One region of the Allobosea sp. 05T422_2 genome, then DNA from elsewhere that is predicted to be linked to it. Evidence: riboswitches for the same ligand, from Rfam matches in the RefSeq annotation. Region 1 holds a riboswitch; each other region holds the start of a gene.
The links. Region 1 has a riboswitch for thiamine pyrophosphate ahead of thiB (thiamine ABC transporter substrate binding subunit). Riboswitches for the same ligand answer to the same signal wherever they lie in the genome.

Region 1 (6,045 bases):
GTCGGCGGGCTGCGAAGCCGGCAAGATCGACCGCGGTCAGCGCAGCTGCCACGCGCTCGCGCTCGGACGCGTCGAGCCGCAGGGACGGTTTCAGTCCAAGCGCGACGTTTTCAGCTGCCGTGAGGTGCGGGAAGAGATTGTGATCCTGGAACAGGATCGAGACCGGTCGTCTGGCTGGTGCGAGCGGCAGCAGATCTGCGCCGGCAAAGCGGAGGGTTCCGGCCGCAGGCTGTTCGAAGCCGGCGATGGCATGGAGCAGCGTGGTCTTGCCGCCGCCTGACCGCTTCATCCATGCGATAGGCGCCGAGGCGGTTCGCCAGCAGATAGGGCAAGGTGGTGAGCTCGCCGCCACCGAACAGAGCAATGACGCCGAAATCACCGAGCGAGAGCGCCGTGGCAAAGGCGAAGGCGGCCGCCAGCGGTGCGCGCAGGGCTGGCCATTCGACGAGACGCAGCCGGGTCCAGCCGGCAATGCCGAGGCTCTCTGCCAGTCTTCCATGGCGCTCGGCGCTGGTCGCGAGTGGCGGTGCCAGCAGCCGATAGGCATAGGGCAGTGCCATCAGGGCGTTGACGAGCGGCACAAGCAGCAGACCGAGCATTGCGGGATCGGCGAGGTTGCGGGTCAGGACGTACAGTCCTGCCACGAAGGCGAAGGGCGGCAGGCCAAGCATGGTGAAGGCGGCAAGGTCGGGAAGTCCCGGGCGCGGCCGGCGTCCGCGCGCGGCGCTGGCGAGCAGTACGGCAAACAGGCAGGCGAGGAGGCCAGCGCCAAGCGCGATCGCCGCGCTCGTCGCGGCAGCCGATGCGAATTCGGCGGTCGCGAGCATCGGTACGGCTGCGAGGCCGCTTGCGATGCTGAGGAGAGGCGGTGCGATCCACGCCGTCGCCAGAATGAGAACAAGGCAGTCCAGCCGCCGCAGGCAAGGGGCGAGGATATCGGGGCGCATTGCATGGCGCTCGGCACTTGCCTCGTCGCGGGCCGCCGGCACGAGTGCGGCGAGCGCAGTTGCAAGTCCGAGGCAGAGCACAAGCTGGAGTCCGGCGAGAGCGGCAGCGCGGGCGAAATCGGCCTCGAAACGGACCGCTTCGTAGATCGCGACTTCCAGCGTCGCATTGGCAGGGCCGCCACCGAGCGAGAGCACGACGGCAAAGCTCGTGAAGCAGAGCAGAAAGACGAAGGTGGCAAGCGCCGGGGCCTCTCTTCGGATCACGGGCCAGTCGAGATGCCGGAAACAATAGGCGGCGGAGAAGCCGAGCGCCGAGGCCAAGCGCCTCCGCTCTCCAGGTTCGCGGCCGAAGGCCTGAAGCAGCGTGCGCGTCACCAGCGGCGTATTCATCAGCACATGCGCGATCAGGATACCATGGAGCCCGTAGATCGCCGGTGGTTCGGCGCCGACGGCGCGCGCCAGGTCGCCGAGCAGCCCGGAACGGCCATAGATCGCGATGACGCCGAAGACGATCACGATCGTCGGCGCGACGGCTGCGGCGGTCAGCACGGCGAGCAGGAGGTTGCGGCCTGGAAAGCGGCGGCGCAGCAAGGCAAGCGCCAGTGCCGTGCCCAGCAGGAGCGAGAGCAGCATCGACAGGCCCGCCTGGACGGTCGCTCCTGCGACGAGGCGAGCGAGATAGGGGCCGAGCGGCGACAGGGCCGCGACGTCGCCGCCGGCTCGCGCCAGCCCGGCGAGCGAGGCGCCGGCGAGCGCAAGGATGGCAAGCGCGGTGAGCGTGGCCGGGCGGAACAAGGCCTCAGCGGCTCGTTGCGGCGAGCCAGGCGTCGATGAAGGTTCGGCGCTGCGTGCGCACCTCGTCCGGCGTGAACAGCAAGGTCCGTTCCGGCTTGATGACATCGGCGAATGAAGCCGGCAGTCCACCTGTCGCTTGTTTCGCCGGCATCATCCAGTTGCCTTCCGGGATCAGCGATTGGAAGGCGTCCGAAAGCGTGAAGGTGAGGAAGCGTTTGGCGAGTTCCGGCTGCCGCGTCGTGCGCGTCATGCCGGCGAGTTCGACATGCAGATAGTGGCCTTCGCTGAAGGGGGCGGCCTTGTACTGCGTCTTCTTCTCGGCGCCGATGTGATAGGCCGGCGATGTCGCGTAGGAGAGCACCATGTCGGCCTCGCCCTTGAGGAAGAGTCCGTAGGCCTCCGACCAGCCCTTGGTGAAGGTGACGATGCGCGGCTTGAGCCTGGTCCAGGCGGCGTCGGCGCCATCGCCGTAGACGGATCGCATCCAGAGCAGGAAGCCAAGCCCGGGCGCGCTGGTGCGCGGGTCCTGCAGTACGAGCTTTGGCCCATTCGGATCGTCGACAAGCTGCTTCAGGCTGGTGGGCGGCGCGGCAAGTTTGGTTGAATCATAGACGAAGGCGAGATGCCCCCAATCGAAAGGCAGGAAGGTATCGTCAGTCCAGGCGATGGGCAAAGTGAGCGCGGCACGATCCTGGCCATGGGGCTGGAACAGTCCCGTCGCCTTGGCTTCTGCAGCAAGGTTCATGTCGAGGCCGAGCACGGCATCGGCCTTGGTCGCTTCACCCTCCAGCTTCAGGCGCGCGACGAGGGAGCCGGCATCATCGCTTGCGACCCAGTTCAGCGTGCAACTGCATTGCGCCTCGAAGGCCGCCTTCACTTTCGCGCCGGGACCGTATTTCCCGGTGAAGGAGGAATAAGTGTAGACCGTCAGTGCCGGTTTCTCCTGGGCCATGGACGGCGTCGCGAGCAGGAGCGCCGAGAGCGCGGCGGCGATCCGGGTCAACCGGTTGTTCAGAAAGCTCATGGCGTCACCCCGCATGCATTCGACGGCAGGCCATGACGGTCGAGAGGGAAGGCGGTCTCCGGTTGCGAGACGCCAATGCTCAATCCCTCCGCCGGCACGATCCGGATCAGGTTCGACGGGTTGAAAGCCCTGCGCTTCCCTCTCAGCCCGAAATCGCCGGGCACCCCGTTGAGACGGTCAAGGGAATAGCGAGCGGGCCGGGGCGAGTCCAGTTGATGCCGCCGGGCCATCGCAAGGGGCATTGCGTCTGGCCGCATGATCATGCTGGTATATCTCTTGCTTAACAGAAAGCAGGCGCGCCAGGCGCGAAAGCTCAAGAGCAAGGGGATGCCGCATGCGACTCAATCGCCGTCAGATTCTGGCCGGAAGTTCCGCTTTAACCGCTTCCAGCCTCGTTGGATTTCCGTCGCGCGCGCAGTCGCGCGCCAATACGCTGCGCTTCATTCCGTCGACGCCGTTGCCCTCGCTCGATCCGATCGTCGCCACGAGCTATGTCATCCGCAATCACGGCTATCTGATATATGATACCCTGTTTGCGACGGACGCGCAGTTCCGCATCCAGCCGCAAATGGTCGAGAGCTGGGAGACTGCGCCGGACGGGCTGCGCTGGACCTTCCATCTGCGCGACGGACTGATGTTCCATGACGAGCAGCCGGTCAGGGCGCAGGACTGCATCGCCTCGATCAAGCGCTGGTCGGCGCGCGATGCCTTCGGGCAGACTTTCGCGACATTCGTCGAGGGTTACGATGTCGTCGACCAGCGCACCTTCGCCATCCGCCTGAAGAAGCCCTTCCCGATGCTGCCGGACGCGCTCGGCAAGCTCTCCTCGAACGTGCCCTTCATCATGCCCGAGCGCGTGGCCATGATGGAGCCAACCAAGAACATCACGGAGGCGATCGGTTCCGGACCCTGGCGCTTCATGGACAAGCAATGGGTGCCGGGCCAGAACGCGATCTATGAGCGCTTCGCCAAGTACAGGCCACGAGAGGAGGCTCCGTCCTGGGCCGCTGGCGGCAAGGTCGCCAAGATCGACCGTATCGAATGGTTGCCGCTGACCGAGGTTTCAGCCGCAGTCGGCGCGCTGATGCAGGGCGAGGTCGACTGGTACGAACAGCCGCCGGTCGATCTCCTGCCCCTGCTCAAGAGCAATCCCGAGATCGCGATCGAGAACGTGCCGCTCGGGCTGATCCTGCTGATGCGTTTCAAATGCTGCAGGAGGCCGGCTACAAGAACGAGAAGGTGCTGCTGCTGGCACCCGCCGACCAGCCGATCGCCTATAACCAGTGCCTGGTGACACAGGAACTGCTGAAGAAGCTCGGCATGACTGTCGATCTGGTCGCGACCGATTGGGCCAGCTTCATCGGCAGGCGCTCCAACCGCGGATTGCCGGACCAGGGCGGCTGGTCGGTGTTCCACACGCTCTGGTCGGGCGCCGACGTGCTCAATCCCGCGCTGCATCCGCTGTTGCGCAGCAATGGCCCTGCCGCCTGGTTCGGCTGGCCGGAGGATGCCACGCTGGAAGGTCTGCGCGATCAGTGGATTGCAACGCCTGATGTGGCCAAGCAGAAGGAGCTGGCCGCCTCGATCGAGAAGCGCGCCTTCGAGACGGTGCCCTATGCGCCGGCGGGGCTGGTGCAGCAGCCAATGGCCTATCGCAAGAGCCTGACCGGCATGGTGCTCTCGCCCGTCCAGTTCTTCTGGAACATGGAGAAGAAGGCCTGAGGACGGAGCACCCGTTGCCGTCGGGATACTGGCTGATGCCAAAGGCACTGCGCTAGCGGCTCCGATCCGGAAACCATCGTCGCGCTCTGCGACGGCTTCCAGCTCTCCGCTTCACTCCGGCCGGAGTGAAGCGGTTCGATGCTGGTGCCGATCGTACAGCTTCTGCTTGCCGCGCAGGCGCGCTGCCCCGCGGCTGCGCTTGCGTCACTCCCGTTCCCCGCCTAATCAGCCCGGCAAGGCCGCTCTGGCCCCAGCAATATCCGACAAACGCGTGAGGCGACCATGGCGACCCACAAGCTCCTCCTCCTGCCGGGCGACGGCATCGGCCCCGAAGTGACCGGCCAGGTCGAGAAGATCGTCGGCTGGTTCGAGAGGCAGGGCCTCGCCTCCTTCGCCATCGAGCGCGGACTTGTCGGCGGCGCTGCCTATGACGCGCACAAGGCGGCGATCTCGGAAGGCGACATGAAGCTCGCCCAGGATGCCGATGCGGTGTTGTTCGGCGCTGTGGGCGGCCCGAAATGGGCGGATGTGCCCTATCAGCATCGCCCCGAAGCCGGCCTGCTGCGCTTGCGCAAGGATCTTGGCCTGTTTGCGAATCTGCGGCCTGCGATCTGCTATCCGGCGCTGGCTTCCGCCTCCTCGCTCAAGCCCGAGGTGGTCGAGGGGCTCGACATCCTGATCGTGCGTGAGCTCACCGGCGGCGTCTATTTCGGCGAGCCCAAGGAGATCGTCACGCTGGAGGACGGTTCCAAGCGCGGCGTCGATACCCAGCTCTACACCACGCCCGAAATCGAACGCATCGCGCGCGTCGCCTTCGAGCTGGCACGCACCCGCCGCAACAAGGTCTCCTCGGCCGAGAAGCACAACGTCATGAAGACCGGCGTGCTCTGGAAGCAGACGGTCACGGCCCTGCACGCCAAGGACTACCGGGATGTCGAACTCGAGCATGTGCTCGCCGACAATTGCGCCATGCAGCTCGTGCGCTGGCCGAAGCAGTACGACGTCATCGTCTGCGACAACCTGTTCGGCGATATTCTCTCCGACGTCGCGGCGATGCTGACCGGCTCGCTCGGCATGCTGCCCTCCGCTTCGCTTGGTGCTGAAGATCCGGCCACCGGCAAGCGCAAGGCGCTTTACGAGCCCGTCCACGGCTCGGCTCCCGACATTGCCGGCAAGGGCCTGGCGAATCCGATCGCGATGATCGGCTCCTTTGCGATGGCGCTGCGCTACTCCTTCGGCGCCATCGAGGCGGCCGACCGGCTCGAAGGCGCGATCGCCGATGTGCTTGGCGCCGGCACCCGCACCAAGGACATCGCCGCGCCGGGCGCCAATGCCGTCTCGACCGCCGAGATGGGCGATGCGATCGTCAAGGCGCTGGAAGCGCGCGGCTGACGCGTCCACTCCAAACACTCCGACGTCATCCCGGTCCTGCGCTTCGCTTGGGCCGGGATGCATGGAGCCATGCGGTGAGGGGCCCGATGCCTCTCCCCCTCGTGAATTGCACTTGAAGCTCATCTGTGGACTAAGCTTCGCTCTCTGAAACGGAGCATGTCCGTC
Region 2 (4,505 bases), on a different contig from region 1:
GCGCCAGGCTGCGGCGTTCCGGCTGATCGAGATCGCGATCGCGCAGCCAGATCCAGCGTGCCCCGCCGGCGAGCGCCGCAGAGACAAGCTGCGGCAAAGGCTTCACGGCCTGATGCCGGTCGGTGACGACGAGCAGCCGGTCGGGCAGCCTGTTCACGACCCCACAAGCCCGAGCTGCGGGCTGGACGGCTGAGCCCGCCCACGCCGCGGAATGCGCCCCGCCAAGCGGGCGTTCCAGCCGGCCTCGACGGCGTGACGCATGGCGAGTGCCATTCGCACCGGATCATCGGCCTTGGCGACGGCGGTGTTGAGCAGAACCCCGCTCGCGCCGCATTCCATGGCGATCACCGCGTCGGAGGCCGTGCCGATGCCGGCATCAACGATCACGGGCACGGGCGAGCGGGCACAGATCAGCTCGAGATTGGCCGGATTGGCGACGCCCATGCCCGAGCCGATCAGCGACCCCATCGGCATCACGGCGGCGGCCCCGAGATCAGCCAGGCGAGCGCAAATCACCGGATCGTCGTTGCAATAGGGCAGGACGACGAAGCCCTTGTCGACGAGCTGGCGCGTCGCCTCCAGCAGCTCACCGACATCGGGATAGAGCGTCTCGCGATCGCCGATCACCTCGAGCTTGATCCAGTTGGTGCCAAGCGCCTCGCGTGCAAGCTCGGCGGTGAGGATGGCGTCGCGCGCGGTTTCGCAGCCTGCCGTGTTGGGCAGGAAGCGGCGGCCGGCAAGCAGGCGCACCGTGTCGGAGCCATGGCCCTGCAGCGAAATGCGACGCAGGGAGAGCGTGACAAGATCCGAACCGCTGGCCTCGATGGCATCGACCATGATGCGCTGGCTCGGATAGCCGGCCGTGCCAATGAGGAGCCGCGACGACAATGCCGTGCCCGCCATGGTGAGGGCCTCGATCGGAGTGCTCATGTCAGCCCCCTGCGAAGGCACGGATGATTTCGACGCGGTCGTTGCGCGACAGAGGCGTCTGCGCCCAGTCGACCTGCCGGACCACGGTGCCATTGAGCGCGATCGCGAAGCCCTGCGGACCCGGCAAGTCCATCTCGGCCGTCTCCTCCTGCCAAAGCGCCGCCAGATTCTCCGCTGCGCTATCGCGGTCCTTGCCATTGATGATGAGTTTCATGAGGTTGCCTCCAGACAGGGGGTGAAGCGCGCCTGGCCGAATGACGCGGCCGGACCCGTGATGCGATTCTCGACGAGGAGTTGCTCGATCGCGGCTGCCGTGACGGGGGCGAGCAGATAGCCGTTGCGGTGATGGCCGGTCGCAACGAGCAGGCCCGCTATCCCCGTCTCACCAAGGATCGGCGCATCGTCGATCGAGGTCGGGCGGAAGCCGGACCAGATCGCCTCGACCGGCATCTCCTCGATCGAGGGCAGTGCGCGCCGGGCGCCGTCGAGCAGGGCATAGACGCCGCCAGCGGTCACGCTGTCGTCGAAGCCGCGTTCTTCCATGGTGGCGCCGACGAGGAGAGTGCCGTCGCTCTTGGGAGCGAGATGCACCTGCTCGGTCCAGACGACACGCGCGAGCGTGCCGGTCTCGGGCGTGCTGCGCAGGGCGAGTGACTGACCCTTGAGCGGGCGGACGGGGATGTCGAGCCCCTGAAATCGGGTCCAGGCGCCGGCGGCCGCAATCACGATCGGGGCCTTGCAGAGCCCGCGCGGCGTCGAGACGCCGAGAGCGCGGCCGCCGGCCAGCTCCGGCTCGGCCTCGCAGGCTTCGACCAGGTGCCCTCCGGCCGCGAGACAGGAGCGTCGTAGCGCCGCCATGACGCGCGGCGGATCGACCTGATGGTCGGCCGGGCAGAGAATGCCGGCAACGACCGAGGGCCTCAGCCCGGGCTCGCGTTCGCGGCATTGCGCCCCGCTAAGCCATGCAGCCTCGACCTCGGCGCGCCGCTGCATGTCATGGCGGAAACGCAGGCGCTCGACCTCCTCACGCCCCAGCGCGACCAGCAGGACACCGTCCCGGCGATAGTCGACGCCGAGCCCGCTCTCGGCTTCGAGCTCGCGCGCAAAACCCGGCCAGAGCCTTTGGCTTTCGAGCGCCAGTGGCAGCTGCTCCTCGCCGCCCGGKTCCAGCTCGGCGGCCGCGGCCAGCATGCCGGTCGCGGCAAGGCTTGCCCCTTGCCCGATCGTGCCACGCTCGAAAACGGTCACATCGAGCCCGCGCCGGGCCAGCCGCCAGCCGATGGACAAACCGATCAGGCCGCCGCCAATGATGGCGATATCGGTGGCGGCCGGCGCCTCGCAGGCGACGGGCCCGGAAGCGTCGCCAGATCGGCGAAGGGTGGTGTGTGGCGGGCCTCGCATAGGCAAACTCCTCGCCCGCTCGGGGAAGGAGATCTGGCAGCCCTTCGGCTGCCGGCAAGTGCCGCGACGCTCCATCCCTCCGCCGGTATGAGCCGGATCAGGTTCGAAGGATTTCCGCGCGCCTCTCCGGGGAACACCCGGTCTGCCAGCGGTTTCTCAGCCCCTTGCCGGGGATCTCCTTGGATCCGCGCAGTCTGGAGCCGGGGCGGCAGCGAGGTCAAGGCCAATCAGACACGAACGCCGGGAGGACCCCGGCTGGCGGGCCAGGGGCCGGGAATCTTCGCCGGTCCAAGGCGCTGCTGAGGCACCTCGCCTMCCGCCATTCACCCGCGCTCCGCTTCCGCTGCCGGCACGCGCGGCCAGGCGGGCAGCTTCACGAGGGAGCGCTCCGCCGGCCATGCCAACAGCCTGCATTGTCCGTAGCGCCCAAAGCAGGCGCGACGGCGGAACGTTCCGGTCCATGAGCCGTTGGACCTCTACCGCCGCGACAAGAAGGCGGTTCAGGAGAAGCCCAGTGCCTACAGACGCGGAAAAGCCGGTTGTTCTCGTTGTCGACGACGAGCCGATCATCAGGATGTATGCGGCCTTGCTCGTCGAGGAGGCCGGTTACCTCGCCGTCGAGGCAGCGACCGCCGACGAGGCCCTGGCCATTCTCGAGCAACGCGACGATGTCCGCATCCTCTTCACCGATGTCGAGATGCCGGGCTCGCTGAACGGCCTGCAGCTGGTCGAGGTCGTGCGCGAGAAATGGCCGCCGATCGGGCTGATGGTGACCTCGGGCCATGTCCGGGTCGACCCTCAGAAATTGCCTGAGCGGGCCCGGTTCTTTCGAAAACCCTATACCGAGAGCGAGATCATCAGGACGCTGAAATCCTTGCCGGCCAGCGCCTAGGCGCGCCTGACCGAATGGGCGCGAAGGAAACGGCCGATCCCCGCGCCGGGGCGGGATCGGGGCAGAGCCCAGGAAACGGGCTTGAAACGGGCTTTCCGTGCCCGACGGAGGGCTTGCATCCTTCGTGATGGCGCCGACCGGATATCCCGAGATCTGCAACTCGCCCGCGCGCAAACCGGTGAGGCACTGCGCGCAACTCGTAAACCAGCTGGAGAACTGGTAGGATCGCAGGTGGGCGACGCTTTCCGATTGCTGGGCGGACACAGCCATGCGGAAGTTCGATTACTACGACACCGTGCTGGTACCGTGGTATTCGGAAGATGACTTTCCTGCCTTGCTGGACATGGTCGGCAAGGACCCCAGGATCCCCCGCTCCTATCCCGAATGGAAGCGCCAGTTCGCTGCCGCGACGGAGCTGCTTCTGGCCAAGGGCAAGACCGTCCAGATCATCACCGTTCGCCTCGCCGAGTATCTTGAGTGGCTGCAAAACACCCATCGCAGCAACACGGTGGCGGCACGCCTGCGCTATCTGAAATGGCTGGCCACGCAAAACGGCCAGAGGGCGACCGTCCTCCCCGTGCCGGCAAGGGTGCTGTCCGACGCAGGTGGCGAGGGCTAGCCGCACAGGGTTCGCCCCTGCCAGGTCCAAGGGGCCTGTCTCCGTCATGCGGTCGCGCCTGGCAGCGAGCGCCTTTGGCGCCCCCATAGGAAACAGGCAATGGCGGCTGCTTGCACCACGGCAGCGACCGCAAACAGCGCTGCCCCATCGAAGCTCGACAGTCCGGTTGGCGACAGCGTCCGCAGAGCGCCGAACACGGCCGGCGCAAAGGAATAACTTGCCTGTCCGATGGCAACGATCAGTGGAACGACGCGGGCAACGTCTGCCTTGCCGAATTCGACCTGTGCGATGAGCGGTGGCAGGGATGTGGCATTGCCAATCCCCGCACCGAACAGAATGACGCCCATGATCATCAGCGTTGCGTTGGCATCGCCCGCGATCAGGAAGGTCAATGACCCGCCGATCTGGACCGCATAGCTCGCGCAGGCGACGAGGCGGCGGTCCGCCGAGGCAGGCATGACGAGGCCGACCACCGTCCTGCCTGCGATCGCGGCGATCGTTGCGCCGCCCATGGCCAGCCCGGCATTTTGAGGCCCGATCGCCGGGACGAGCAGGGAGAACAGATGGGCGAGAAGGCCGATCTGGGCGAACAGACCCAACGCCATCCCTGCCGCCAGCGTCAGGAAACGACGGTCCCGCCACAGCGATCCCTTTGGCATGGCC
Region 3 (8,550 bases), on a different contig from region 1:
CGATCGTTCTTTTAAAGAAACGAATGAAAGGGAATGAATCTTTCGCGCGCCGTTGCCGAGGGGGCAGAAATCTCTCCTCGACCATCCCGCGGACCTCCCCCTGCGACAGAGCGCGGCTTGACGGAGAGCAGGTGACGAGGCCAAGTCGCGCCATGTCGGCCCTTGGTCCCCCGCTTGAGACGTTGCGCCGCTCCGTCCTCGGAGCCTGGCTTGCGGCCGTCTATGCGCTGGCCGTTCTGGCGGCAGGCCTGGCGCCGGCGTCAGCCTTTGCGGCTCATCCAGCGCTCGCAGGTGCGGTTCTGTGTTCCGGGCAGTCCGTCTCGGACACGTCCGAGGTTCCGGAGCCGGCGAATGGCGTCCAGCATTGCATTGGCTGCCCGATCAATCCTGCCCTTGCGATCCCTCCTGTACCGCCTCAGCCGGTGGGCGCGCGCCTTGCGGCCCCGCTGGAGCGCTCCGTTCCCATTCGGACGGATGCCATCCATGGCGCGGTCCTCGGGCTGCCGCAATCGCGAGCGCCGCCGATCGCATCCTGAACACGGTTTCGTCTCTCCCTCTCGTCTCGCGGCCAGCCGGACAGGCCGCCGCAAGCCGGGATTTCCGGCCATTCGCGAATGGCCGCGACCTCTTTCAGGACCATGCTGATGAACAAGCCCGTTCACTACCTCGCCGCGATCGCGCTCACACTCGCGAGCGCCGCCGCCTTCGCCCATGACTACAAGGCTGGCCCGCTGAAGATCGGCCATCCCTGGTCGCGCGCCACGCCGGCCGGCGCCAAGGTCGGCGGCGGCTACCTTTCGATCGAGAATACCGGTTCGACGCCCGACCGGCTGATTGCGGTCTCTGCGCCCTTCGCCGGTCGCGGCGAGATCCATGAAATGGCGGTCACCAATGGCGTGATGACCATGCGCGAGCTTGAAAAAGGTATCGAAATCCCGGCCGGCGCCAAGGTCGAGCTGAAGCCCGGCGGTTTCCACATCATGTTCCAGGAGCTGAAGCAGCCGTTGAAGCAGGATGAGCGCGTCAAGGGCACGCTGACCTTCGAGAAGGCTGGTGTGGTGGAGGTCGAGTTCAAGGTCGAGGGGATCGGCGCCAAGGGCGCAGCCGCCGAGCACACGCACTGAGCGCTTGAAGACAAGGCGATGGCCCCCTCTCGTTGAGAGGGGGCCATCGCGATTCCGGCCTTCAGAACCTGGCGCGCGGGTCGTGCTTTGCCAGCCGCGTCAGCAGATAGTCCACTTCCGCCTTGGCCGCGGCCGTCAGACCGGCGCCCGGCTTGCGCTGGGCGTCGCTGGCCAGGATGCCGCGCTTCATCATCGTATATTTGCGGACGGCAAGGCCGACACCCTGCTGCTGCTCGTAGCGCAGCAGGGGGAGGTGCGCGTCGAAGATGTCATGAGCCGCGTCGCGCTTGCCTTCGCTGGAAAGGCGGACGACGTCGATCAGCAATTCCGGGAAGGCATAGCCGGTATTGGCGCCGTCAGCCCCACGCTCCATCTCGAAATCGAGGAAGAGCCCGCCATTGCCTGTGAGGATCGCGATCTTGCGCAGGCTGCCTTCCGCCTGGAACTTGCGCAGCGTCGAGATCTTCTCGAGTCCCGGCCAGTCCTCGTGCTTCAGCATTACGCAGGACGGGTTGTCCTGGACGATGCGGCGGATCACGGCCGGCGTCATCACCACCGAGAGCGTCAGCGGGTAGTCCTGGATGACGAAGGGAATGTCGCTGCCGATCGCCTCGACGGCCTGGGCGTAATAGCCGACGATCTGGTCGTCGGTGCGCAGGCTCGGCGGCGGGGCGATCATTACGCCGCCGGCGCCGAGATCCATCACCTGCCGCGCCAGCGAGCGCATAGCCGCAAAGCCCGGCGCCGAAACGCCGACGATGATCGGCTTGCCACCCATCTTCGCGACGGCGCGCTTGACGAGCCCGACGGACTCTTCCGGTTCGAGCTTCGGCGCCTCGCCCATGATGCCGAGCACGGTGATGCCGTCAGAACCGATGCCGGCGTAGAAATCGAAGAGCCGGTCGGTGCTCGTCCAGTCGATGGCGCCATCGGGCGTGAAGGGGGTCGGCGCAATGGGATAGACGCCGCGGGCGTCAGGGGTCAGCTGCATGGTCAGGTTCCTCGAAGTCTCTTCAGGCGATCCGGGTGCGGACGGTGCCGACGCCGTCGATGGCGCCTTCCAGCACGTCGCCCTCGACGACGGCGGCGACACCTTCCGGCGTGCCGGTGAAGATCAGGTCGCCGGGAGCCAGCGCGACGAGGCCGGAAAGATAGGCGATCGTCTCCGGCACGCTCCAGATCAGCTTGGCGAGATCGGAGGTCTGGCGCACGCGGCCATTGACCGTGAGCTCGATCTTGCCGGCCGCGGGATGGCCGCTATGGCTCGCGGGCACGATCTCCCCGATCGGGGCCGACTGGTCGAAGCCCTTGCCCATGTCCCAGGGGCGGCCGGTCTTCTTGGCTTCGCCCTGCAGGTCGCGGCGGGTCATATCGAGCCCGGCCGCATAGCCATAGACATGCGAGAGCGCCTCGGAGACCGGGATGTCGCGCCCGCCGGTGCCAATCGCGACGACCAGCTCCATCTCGTGGTGCAGGTCCTTGGTCTTGCTGGGATAGGGCATGTCGGTGCCGTTGATCACCACTGCGTCCGCGGGCTTGGTGAAGAAGAACGGCTCCTCGCGGTCGGGATCGCCCCCCATTTCGCGGGTATGTTCGGCATAGTTGCGTCCGACGCAGAAGATGCGGCGCACGGGGAAGAGCCCGCCACCCGCTACCGGAACCGCGTTGATGGCGGGCGGTTCGATCACATAATTCGTCATGACGCAGCGCTCCCTCGATGTCGTGCCGTTCATGGGCGAGCGACGGGCGCGAAGCAAGGGGCCGGGCGCTCGTGGCGGGGCTGCGCGCCCGGCATTGCCACGTGACGGTTCAGGTGGATGCGGGAGCTTCTGGCGGCGTCGGCAGCAGCCGCTCGAGCACCGCGCGCAGTGCGCGCGCGGCGGCCTCGACATCGTCCTGCACGAACAGCGCGCCGATCACGGCAATGCCGTCAGCCCCTGCCTCGATGACCGAGGCCGCATTCATTGCCGTGATGCCGGCGATGGCTCCGACCGGGAGCGGCCCCAATGCGGCAGCAGCCTTGCGCCGCAGGGCCGTGAAGCCGTCGAGACCGAGCGAGGAGCCGGCATTGTCCTTGTGCGAGGTCTGGAAGACACCGCCGATGCAGGCATAGTCGATCTTCGCCGAGGCCAATGCGGAGAGTTCATCCTCATGCTTCAGCGTCGCGCCGATGATGGCGCGGGGCCCGAGCAGGCGGCGGGCATCGTTCGGCTTCATGTCGTCGGCGCCGAGATGGACGCCGTCGGCACCGGAAGCGAGCGCGACATCGACGCGATCGTTGATCAGCAGCGGCACCCTTGTGCCGTGCAGGGCCGAGCGGATGGCCCGGGCCTCGCGCACCATCTCGCGCGTCGTCTCGGTCTTGGCGCGCAGCTGGATCAGGGTGGCGCCGCCATCGACCGCGGCACGCGCCAGGTCGGCCAGCGAGCGCCCGGCCGCGATCTGCGGATCGACAATGCCGTAAAGGCGGATATCAACGCTCACCCGTGCTCTCCCATCCGTTCGCGCAGCGTGGCCTCGTCCATCCCTGCCAGCGCGTCGATCAGGTGCACGGCGAAGCTGCCGGGCCCTTGCGATGTCTCTGCCGCAATCTCGCCGGCGACGCCATAGGCGGTCAGCGCGGCGGCGGCCGCGACTGCCGGATCGCCCTCGACCGCGCAGCATGCCGCGATCAGGGCGCCCGCTGCGCAGCCGACCCCGGTGACCCTCGTCATCAGCGGATGGCCATGGGAGACGGACAGCATGCCGCCTGCGCGCATGATCCGGTCGACCTTGCCGGTGGTGACGAGCGTGAGGTTGCGCTCGCGCGCCGTCTTGAGATCGGCAGCAAGCGCGGCCATCTCGGTCGCGTTGCCGCGCACGACGATGTTCGGCAGGCGCAAGACCTCGCGCGCCACGCGCTGGCGCAGCGGCGAGAGTTCGACGAAGACCGGATCGAAGACCAGCGGTTTCTGTCGGTCGCGCGCGACCTCCAGCAGCTTCGGGATGGCGAGTTCGCTCTCGGCATTGATCGTGCCGATGTTGATCAGGATCGCGCCGGCGCCCTCGGCCATTGCCGCGATCTCGTCGACATGGATCGCCATGGACGGGATCGCGCCGAAGGCGAGCAGCATGTTCGCCGTAATGTTCTGCGCCACCGTATTGGTGAGGCATTGCACCCGCGGGCGGCTCGCTGCCACCCGCGCCAGCACGCCTGCAACGACCGTCGCGTCGAGGCGGGCCGCGGTCATCGTCGCGCTCATTCCGCCGCCGGCAAGTAGAGATTGCCGCCCTTGGCGAGGAATTCCTGCGATTTCTCCGCCATGCCCTCGAGCGCCGCGCGTTCGTTCTCGCCCATCGCCAGCACTTCGGCGCGCAGATCCTGCGTGATCTTCATCGAGCAGAATTTCGGCCCGCACATCGAACAGAAATGCGCGACCTTGTGGGCATCCTTCGGCAGGGTCTCGTCATGGAAGGAACGTGCCGTATCGGGGTCGAGCGCCAGGTTGAACTGGTCCTCCCAGCGGAAGTCGAAGCGGGCGCGCGAGACCGCGTCGTCGCGGATCTTGGCCGCTGGATGGCCCTTGGCGAGATCGGCGGCATGGGCCGCGATCCGATAGGTGATGACGCCGGTCTTGACGTCGTCGCGGTTGGGAAGGCCGAGATGCTCCTTGGGCGTGACATAGCAGAGCATGGCGCAGCCGAACCAGCCGATCATCGCCGCGCCGATGCCCGAGGTGATGTGGTCGTAACCCGGCGCGATGTCGGTGGTCAGCGGTCCCAGCGTGTAGAACGGCGCCTCGCCGCATTCGCGCAGCTGCTTGTCCATGTTCTCCTTGATCTTGTGCATCGGCACGTGGCCCGGGCCCTCGATCATCACCTGGCAGCCCTTGTCCCAGGCGACCTTGGTGAGCTCGCCCAGCGTCTCCAGCTCGGCAAACTGGGCGCGGTCATTGGCGTCGGCGATCGAGCCCGGACGCAGGCCGTCGCCGAGCGAGAAGGAGACGTCATATTTGCGCATGATCTCGCAAATCTCGTCGAAGCGCTCGTAGAGGAAGCTCTCCTTGTGGTGCGCGAGGCACCAGCGCGCCATGATCGAGCCGCCGCGCGAGACGATGCCCGTGACGCGGCTCGCAGTGAGCGGGACATAGGGCAGGCGCACGCCGGCATGGATGGTGAAATAGTCGACGCCCTGCTCGGCCTGCTCGATCAGCGTGTCCTTGAAGACCTCCCAGTCGAGCTTGATCGGGTCGCCGCCGACCTTCTCAAGCGCCTGGTAGATCGGCACCGTGCCGATCGGAACCGGCGAGTTGCGCAGGATCCAGGAGCGGATGTTGTGGATGTTGCGGCCGGTCGACAGGTCCATCACCGTGTCGGCGCCCCAGCGGATCGCCCAGACCAGCTTSTCGACCTCCTCGGCAGCGCCGGACGTCACGGCCGAATTGCCGATATTGGCGTTGATCTTGACCAGGAAATTGCGGCCGATCGCCATCGGCTCCAGTTCGGGGTGGTTGATATTGGCCGGGATGATGGCGCGGCCGCGGGCGATTTCCTCGCGCACGAATTCAGGGGTGACGAATTCCGGAACCGAGGCGCCAAAGCTCTCGCCATCGGCATGGCGCTCGCGTGCGCCTTCGAGCATCGCGGCGCGGCCGAGATTCTCGCGATGCGCGACATAGATCATCTCGGGCGTGATGATGCCGGCCTTGGCGAACTCGTACTGGGTCGCCATCTGGCCGGGCTTCGCCTCGAGGATCGGGCGTGGGGCCGGGCAGGCGGGAACGAGCTGTTCAGGCGAGATATGGCCGTTATCGGCGGCAGTGACGGCGCGGCCGGGCACGGTCGTGAAGCCGGAGGCATCGAGCCAGGCGCGGCGCGGCTGCGGCAGGCCGGCATTCAGGTCGATCGTGACATCGCTCTCGGTGAACGGACCGGACGGGTCGTAGATCCGGACCGGCGGCTCGGAATCGGTGGTGAGCTGAACTTCGCGGAAGGGCACCCGCATCTCGGGATGGTCCGGCGGCGCGACATAGATCTTGCGCGAGCCGATGATCGGTCCGGTCGTCACGCTTTGAGGGGCAGCCTTGACGGTATTCTTCTGGGGCTTGGTGTGGGCGTTCATGGGATCTCCTCCTTGGTCCAAGGTTCAGGAGATCCGGGTTTAGAAGCGGTCCAGTTGCTGTCTGCGGGTACACGTGTGGCGCACGCCGCGTTCCAGTCCCTCCGCCGGTATGACCCGGATCAGGTTCGACGGGTTCGGCTTTGGACGCCATCTCAGCTCTTGCGAGCACCCCTCGGAACGAAGCGGAGGTTAGGGCCGGCGGCTCTTGAACGCAACCGGCAAGGGGCGGGATGCGGCCCTGCCATGCGGCGCCGGAATGCCGGGCTCAGGCGAGAATGTCGACGTTCTGGCCCTGGCCAGCGGCAAGAGTAGCCTTCTGGGACTCGGCACTCTGCTGCAGCATATCCACGAGCGCCTGGTCGGACGTCGCCTGCTGCTTCACCATCGCTGTCTGCAAGGTCTGGCGGGTCGAGGCTGCCTGGCTTGCGGCAAAGCCCTGCGCGATCGCGACGGTTGTCTCACTCATCTCAACTCTCCTTACGACAGGTCTTAAGCCGGAGAGCTTGCTGATTCCTGAATCCCCTGATCCGGGGAGACCGGCGCGACGGTCGCCCGCCGCGCCGGTTCTATTGGTTCACTGCGGCTGATTCTGCCCGGCCAGCAGCGGGGTGATGCGTCGGAGCGTGACGCGGCGGTTCTCGCGGGCGGCCTCCTGCGTCTGCACCTTGAGATACTGCTCGCCATAGCCCTGCGTCGTCAGGTTCTCCGGCGGCACCTGGAAATCGCGCGTCAGGATCTCGGCGACCGATTGGGCCCGGCGATCCGAGAGCGAGAGGTTGTCGACATCCGAGCCGACGGCGTCGGTATGGCCCTCGACCAGGAAAACCTCGTTCGGCGCGCGCTGCAGTGCCTGGCTGATCGAGGCGGCAATCACCGAGAGCCGCTGCGCCTGGTTGGGGGTGACCTCCCAGGACCCGGTCTCGAAGGTTACCGTGTCGATATCGACGCTGCGCATGCGGGCGCGCAGGTCCGGCGAGTAGCGGACCTCGTCGAGCGTGTAGCGGCGCGGGATCGCGGCGATCGGCGGGGCGGTGATCGTCTCATAGATCAGGCGCTGGTCGGCCTGCTCGGCGTCGACGATATAGCGCTCGCGCGGGATCGGCAGCGGCGGCGGCGGCAGCACGACGACCTCGTCCGAGAAGCGCATATCCGGCCGATCGCGGCGGGTGTTGTCGATCATCACGATCTCATCGCCATCGCGCATGCGCCGGGTCCGGCGGATCAGGCGGCCATCCTCGTCGGTCACGGTGATGATGCGGCTGCCGTCCGGCCGTTCGAACACGGTGACGTTCTCGTCTCCGCGCCGTTCGGTCCGTCCCTGCCAGCCGAGGTCGCGGAAGCGCTCGGTCTCGTCGCGGCGGATGATGGCACGGTCGTCGTCGCGGATGATCGTGCGACCGGGCTCGCGAATGATCGTGACGTCGCCCTCGCGGCGCTCCTCGCGGCGCCCGCGGACATCGTCGAGGCGCGTCGCGCCCTGCGTCGCCATGATGCCGCCGAGTACGCCTACGCCAAGGCCGATCGCAGCCGCGCCACCGAGGCCGATGCCACCGCGACGGCCCTGCCGGTCAGGCGGGGGCAGTTGCCCGGGTCCAGCGGCTGGAGGCTGGCCGGCCGGAGGCGGAGCGAGCGTCTGGCCCGGCTGCGGCGGTGCAACGGGCGGCGGGACTGCGCCGGGCGCGCGACCGCCGGGGGGCGGGGCGAGCGGGGCTGCTGCCGGCGGCTGAGCGGGTAGCGGCGCCGGAACCTGACCGGGTGTTGCAGAAGGCGGTTGGCCGGCTGGCGGCGCGCCGGGCGCACGACCACCCGGAGGCSGCYCCAGRGGCTGGGTSYCGGGCGGCTGYGCTTGCGGYGCKGTTCCTGGCACCGGRGCTGGRGTCGGGCGAGCCGCCGGAGGCTGGCCCGGAGCTGCCGCTGGCGCCTGGCCGGCCGGTGGCGTGCCGGGCGCACGGCCGGCAGGAGGTGGCGCCAGCGGGGCGGTAGCGGGCGGCTGGGTTTGCGGAGCCGCTCCGGGAGCGCGTCCCCCTGCTGGGGGCGTCAACGGTGCGGTTGCCGGCGGCTGCGCCTGTGGGGCGGGAATCGGACGGGCTGCCGGCGGCTGCACGGGGGCCGGGACGGGCGGCTGGGCGCGCGGCGGCACGGCCTGAGGCTGGCTGGGCTGGGCTGGAGGAGCCGGGCGCGGCACCGCCGGGATTGGCTGAGGCGCGGAGGAGGGCGGGGGCGCGGGTTGCGGCCGTATGGCTGGTGGGCGTCCGGGTTCGCCGGCGCCCGGCGGCACGGGGCGCGGCATCTGCGGCTCGCGGCGCGGTTCAGGCGGCGGCGCGG

Region 2: linked by a shared signal. The riboswitch ahead of thiO (glycine oxidase ThiO) and the one ahead of thiB (thiamine ABC transporter substrate binding subunit) in region 1 are both predicted to bind thiamine pyrophosphate.
Region 3: linked by a shared signal. The riboswitch ahead of thiC (phosphomethylpyrimidine synthase ThiC) and the one ahead of thiB (thiamine ABC transporter substrate binding subunit) in region 1 are both predicted to bind thiamine pyrophosphate.

The regions. Positions count from the first base shown of each region.
Region 1 covers NZ_JBFTLD010000011.1:12,692-18,736, reverse strand. The annotation lists gene AC1DJT_RS03720 (thiamine ABC transporter ATP-binding protein) at 1-289, opposite strand, end outside; gene thiB (thiamine ABC transporter substrate binding subunit) at 1,747-2,766, opposite strand; TPP riboswitch at 2,833-2,944, opposite strand; gene AC1DJT_RS03710 (ABC transporter substrate-binding protein) at 3,101-4,060, shown strand; gene AC1DJT_RS03705 (hypothetical protein) at 3,973-4,488, shown strand; gene leuB (3-isopropylmalate dehydrogenase) at 4,771-5,880, shown strand.
Region 2 covers NZ_JBFTLD010000251.1:4,692-9,196, forward strand. The annotation lists gene AC1DJT_RS29335 (thiamine phosphate synthase) at 1-157, opposite strand, end outside; gene thiG (thiazole synthase) at 154-930, opposite strand; gene thiS (sulfur carrier protein ThiS) at 932-1,144, opposite strand; gene thiO (glycine oxidase ThiO) at 1,141-2,331, opposite strand; TPP riboswitch at 2,389-2,521, opposite strand; gene AC1DJT_RS29355 (response regulator) at 2,846-3,223, shown strand; gene AC1DJT_RS29360 (hypothetical protein) at 3,492-3,842, shown strand; gene AC1DJT_RS29365 (MFS transporter) at 3,887-4,505, opposite strand, start outside.
Region 3 covers NZ_JBFTLD010000196.1:4,018-12,567, forward strand. The annotation lists gene AC1DJT_RS25965 (hypothetical protein) at 132-536, shown strand; gene AC1DJT_RS25970 (copper chaperone PCu(A)C) at 645-1,124, shown strand; gene AC1DJT_RS25975 (dihydrodipicolinate synthase family protein) at 1,186-2,115, opposite strand; gene AC1DJT_RS25980 (fumarylacetoacetate hydrolase family protein) at 2,138-2,824, opposite strand; gene thiE (thiamine phosphate synthase) at 2,934-3,608, opposite strand; gene AC1DJT_RS25990 (hydroxyethylthiazole kinase) at 3,605-4,354, opposite strand; gene thiC (phosphomethylpyrimidine synthase ThiC) at 4,363-6,225, opposite strand; TPP riboswitch at 6,304-6,408, opposite strand; gene AC1DJT_RS26000 (hypothetical protein) at 6,491-6,691, opposite strand; gene AC1DJT_RS26005 (OmpA family protein) at 6,800-7,714, opposite strand.